Regions from separate parts of the Marinomonas sp. THO17 genome, predicted to be linked through region 2. Evidence: predicted binding sites of a transcription regulator. Region 2 holds the regulator's gene; the other holds the start of a gene.
What was found. The regulator PhoB, encoded in region 2, activates phosphate uptake and scavenging genes when phosphate is short. The targets are predictions, from matches to a motif close to TGTCATANNNNTGTCANA.
Positions count from the first base shown of each region.

Region 1: a site for PhoB is predicted at 1,600-1,617, ahead of ABXS85_RS13365 (GNAT family N-acyltransferase). Genes of this name have one in related genera too.

Region 1 is NZ_AP031575.1:2,810,657-2,813,125, reverse strand. It holds gene ABXS85_RS13385 (sigma-70 family RNA polymerase sigma factor) at 1-31, shown strand, start outside; gene ABXS85_RS13380 (ChrR family anti-sigma-E factor) at 38-730, shown strand; gene ABXS85_RS13375 (hypothetical protein) at 915-1,097, shown strand; gene ABXS85_RS13370 (hypothetical protein) at 1,256-1,456, shown strand; gene ABXS85_RS13365 (GNAT family N-acyltransferase) at 1,676-2,469, shown strand, end outside.
Region 2 is NZ_AP031575.1:2,535,597-2,538,065, reverse strand. It holds gene ubiA (4-hydroxybenzoate octaprenyltransferase) at 1-797, shown strand, start outside; gene phoB (phosphate regulon transcriptional regulator PhoB) at 882-1,577, shown strand; gene phoR (phosphate regulon sensor histidine kinase PhoR) at 1,574-2,469, shown strand, end outside.

The DNA of each region.
Region 1 (2,469 bases), 280 kb from region 2:
CCAGAAATTGACTATATACGTTAAGAGGTAGTATTTGATGACTCACTACCATCCATCAATCGAAACATTAACCGACTATGCGGCAGGTGCCTTACCCCTTGCACATTCTCTGTGTGTGTCGACCCATTTAGAACAATGTCCTGAGTGCCAAAAGCAACTAATGAAGCTCGAAGCACTGGGGGCTGAACTGTTTGAGCAAAATACTATGCCGACTCAATCAGTTAGATATTTGAAAGACCAGTTCTTTGCAAAACTGTCACAACAAGAAGCGGTTCCCAGCGACACTGCTATCAATACAGCTTTGCCACAAAGAGACAGCAAGGGTTACCTGATTCCAAAGAGTTTGCGACAGTTCATTCATCATGACTATGACGAGCTACCTTGGATGCATTTGTCCCCTTCTTTTAAGATTGCCACTTTGCTCAATGAAGAAGGTGGTGCGCAAGTTGCCTTAACACGGGTCAAACCGGGAGCGCACATGCCGACACACACGCACACAGGTGATGAAATTACCCTAGTGTTGGAAGGAGCATTTTCTGATGAAACCGGAATATACCGTAAAGGTGATTTTATTTGTCGTGATGCGCGCCATAAACACAAGCCAATTGTCACCAAAGATGCTGAATGCATTTGTTTGACCGTACTGGATGCTCCGATCGAATTCACTGGTTGGTTCACACGCTTACTTAACCCTATATTGCGTCGTTACCACCCGCACACCAGTCTTTAGAATTAAATGATAAGAGGCTCTTAAGGTCTCTTATCACTTTCTCGTCTTGATAGCCTCGCTTCTATCCAGCCGTGACTTTCTAGCAGGCTGTAACTCGCTAAGTGAATGTTTTTTAACCTAAACAAGAAAAAAATGTGAAAGTCTGGTATAGTCCTTGTTCAAATTCACAACAAGGACTCTTCTCATGGCCACAAAAAAGAAACAGCCGGCGGCAACGGAAACCTCGGAATCCATTGAAAAACAAATGCAAGAATTCTTCGCTCGCGGTGGACAAATTAATAAAATAGACTCAGGTGTCAGTGGCCAATCTCAAATGACAGGATCACGTCATATTTCGTTGGGCAACAGCAAAACGAAAGCGCAATAAAGTCTACAGGCTCATGTGTTTTTTCACGTGGGCCTGCCCCGTTTTCACCTTCCTACCCTTTTAACGGTAAGCATCAATAAGACAAGAAACATATTGCATCAACGCAATAGTGCTTTCATTATTCGCATAATAATAAATTTAATTTCCGTAGGTACAGCATGCTGAATGAAACCGATCGCCAATTTTTTCAACCTTTCTGGCGCCGTGTGGTCGCAACCTTAATCTGTGGTGTTTGGGCCGCCATCGAATGGCTTTACGATGAACCTCTATGGGCTGGTCTCGCCATTTTACTGACCATTTATTGTGTATGGAACTTCTTTTATCGCTTTGAAGAAGAACCTACTGATGAAGAGTCATGACGAATTTTATCACATCACTTTCTCATCATATTTTTCTCATCATATTGTCCTAATAGAAGTGATGAAAAAAGAATCGATGAAATAAAAAGTAAAACAGATTGACTTATTTCTGTTAAAAATCGGTCATCGATTCGACACCTTAGCGTCACCCGCTTGTCACAATGCCTCTCTAATCTGAGTAATAAATCATCAAGAGTTTATTCAGAGCGGAGCACCATCGTGATACAAGTCGAGCAAATGATTGCCAGTAAATCACCTCAGTTTTTCGACAAAAGCCCTTTAATTACTCGTCCTACCTTAAGTCTTTTAAAGCGCTTGTTTCATGAAAATGAAGTGAACGAGTTCCTTGAAAAGAACGATGGTTGCGCTGGGTTTGAATTCATTGATCGTGTTTTAGATCATTTCAATTTTGGTTACCAAGTCAGCCAAATGGATAGGCGTAATATTCCTGCGGTGGGTCGCGTTATGATCATCGCCAACCATCCATTAGGCGCATTAGACGGACTCGCATTGTTACGTTTAGTTGGCGAGATTCGTCCCGATGTCAAAATCATAGCTAACGATATGTTAATGGGCTTTGATGGTCTCAAAAACCTAGTATTGCCAGTGGATAATCTGGCCGGCAAAACGGGCAGAATGCAGCTCAAGGCCATCATGAACTGTCTGCACAATGAAGAAGCCATCATTATTTTCCCCGCTGGTGAAGTATCACGCATGTCACCCAGTGGCGTAAAAGATCAAAAATGGAATCAAAACTATCTTAAGTTAGCGCAAAAAACCAACAGCCCCTTATTGCCGGTACACATTGGTGGCCGTAATTCCATGCTCTTTTACACCAGCTCTTTGGTGTATCGCCCCTTGTCCACCCTTCAGTTGGCTAACGAAATGTTTCGTCAGCGCAATCGCAAGATTCCTATGCAAGTGGGTCAAGCTATTCCGATTCAGGAAGTGGCGCAATTGCCATTAAGCGACAAAGAAAAAAACAAACTGGTGAAACGTCATTTGTACCGCAT
Region 2 (2,469 bases):
TATTATTAATGTGGCCAACCTTATGGGCCATATGGCTAGCGGCAGACGGACAACCAGATTGGTCGATTGTAATTATTTTCATACTGGGCGTCTTTAGCATGCGTTCAGCAGGCTGTGTAATTAACGATTATGCCGATCGAAAAGTAGATGGCCATGTAGAACGAACCAAAAACCGTCCGATACCATCTGGCCGTGTTAGCGCCAATGAAGCATTGATTTTATTCATTGTATTGGCCTTAGTCAGCTTCATTCTGGTGCTACTAACCGATAAACAGACCATACTTTTATCCTTTATTGGCTTGGGCTTAGCGGCTCTGTATCCATTCATGAAGCGCTATACTCATCTGCCTCAACTCTTCTTAGGGCTAGCCTTTTCTTGGGCCATTCCCATGGCATATAGCGCCCAGGGAGGTAGCTTAAACGACCCTCTCTTATGGATGCTATTCTTAGCAAATTGCTTTTGGACTATAGCTTACGATACCTACTACGCTATGACGGATCGTGCTGATGATGTAAAAGTCGGCATCAAATCCACTGCCATCTTATTTGGTCAATATGATCTTTTGGTGATTCTGTGTTTACAAGCTTTAACGCTTTCTCTTTTGACATGGGTAGGCTTCTTCGCGACACTGGGTTGGCCATATTTTGTCGCATTATTGATTTGTATTTGGTTGTTTTATAAACAGTATCAACAAGCAAGAGAAAGAGAAAGACAAGCCTGTTTTCACTCTTTCCTAGACAACAATCGCATTGGTGCTTGTGTCTTTATTGGCTTAGTAACCAGCTATTTTGTGTAAAATGTGGCAAACATATGACACTTTAACTAAATTGTCATAATTGATCGCTTTAATAAAACCGTTCCTGAGATGAGGGTGAATCCTGTGACCGGTAAGAAAGTACTAATTATTGATGATGAGTCTTCCATACGCGAGATGATTGCCATTGCCCTAGAAATGGCAGGATACGAGTACATGGAAGCAGAAAACATTCAGCAAGCCCATGAAATCATAGTGGACCATAGACCCGATTTGATTTTGGTTGACTGGATGATGCCTGGCGGCAGTGGCATTGAATTGACACGACGTATCAAAAAAGACAGCACGACAGCGGAAATACCTGTCATTATGCTGACCGCAAAAAGTGAAGAAGACAACAAAATTCAAGGTTTAGAAGTGGGTGCGGACGATTACATCACCAAACCTTTTTCACCTCGTGAATTAGTTGCTCGATTGAAAGCGGTATTACGTCGCGCTACACCACAGGGCATTGATGAACCCATTGAAGTAGAAGGTCTAACACTTGATCCAATCAGTCAACGAGTCACTATTGGAGCTCGTCCATTGGACATGGGGCCGACAGAATACCGTTTGCTGAAGTTCCTAATGACTCATCAAGAACGCGCTTATTCAAGGGCGCAATTATTGGATCAAGTCTGGGGGGGGAATGTCTACGTGGAGGAGCGCACTGTCGATGTACACATACGTCGTTTGCGTAAAGCCATTGGCAATACCCATGACTTCTTGATTCAAACCGTGCGGGGCACTGGCTACCGCTTCTCAGCAAAAAGGTCGGCATGAAAACCATCTGGCGAAACACCATTATTTCTTGGTTGGCAGGCTTCATTGCCTGCGCGGTAATCGGATATATATTAGGCCATTTTTTAGGTGTTTTGCTGCTCTATACATTGGGCACTTTATACTGGCAAATGTACCAGCTGTATCAATTTCATAACTGGTTACGTCACTCTGGTCGTGCCGCGCCACCAGAATCCAACGGTATTTGGGGCGAAGTGTTCGATGCCGTATATCGTTTACAAAAGAAGCAACGCAAATCCAAACGCCGTATGCGCCAAGCGTTAACGCGTATTGAAAGCTCCACCAGCGCCTTGAAAGAGGGCGTTATCATGGCGGACAACCAAGGCAATTTAGAGTGGTGGAATAACTCAGCAGCGCATTTTCTAGGTCTCATGCGACCGGTTGATCGTGGCCAAGTCATTACCAACATAGTGCGCAGTCCCGAGTTTTTCCGATACTTTACGCAAAAACGTTTCGGCGAACCCTTGGTAATCAAATCCCCGGCAAAAGATGGTGTATATCTGGAAATCCAAACCACCCTTTACGATAAAAACGATCACCTTATTTTTGTTCGTGATATCACACGTCTACACTTGTTAGAGCAGATGCGTAAAGACTTTGTTGCCAACGCTTCACATGAACTCAAAACCCCTCTAACGGTAATAAAAGGTTATGTGGAAACCCTGGATATGTTCAAGGATACCCTGCCCCAAAATATGCAGAAAGGCATAGTAAATATGGCGGAACAATCCGAACGCATGGAACAGCTGATCGAAGACTTACTGCTTTTGTCGCGTCTAGAAAGTGATGACAAACGCGAAGAAAATCAGTGGTATAAAGTGGGCGAGATTATTGATTCTATTGTCAAAACCACGACTCCTATTTTGTCAGAACA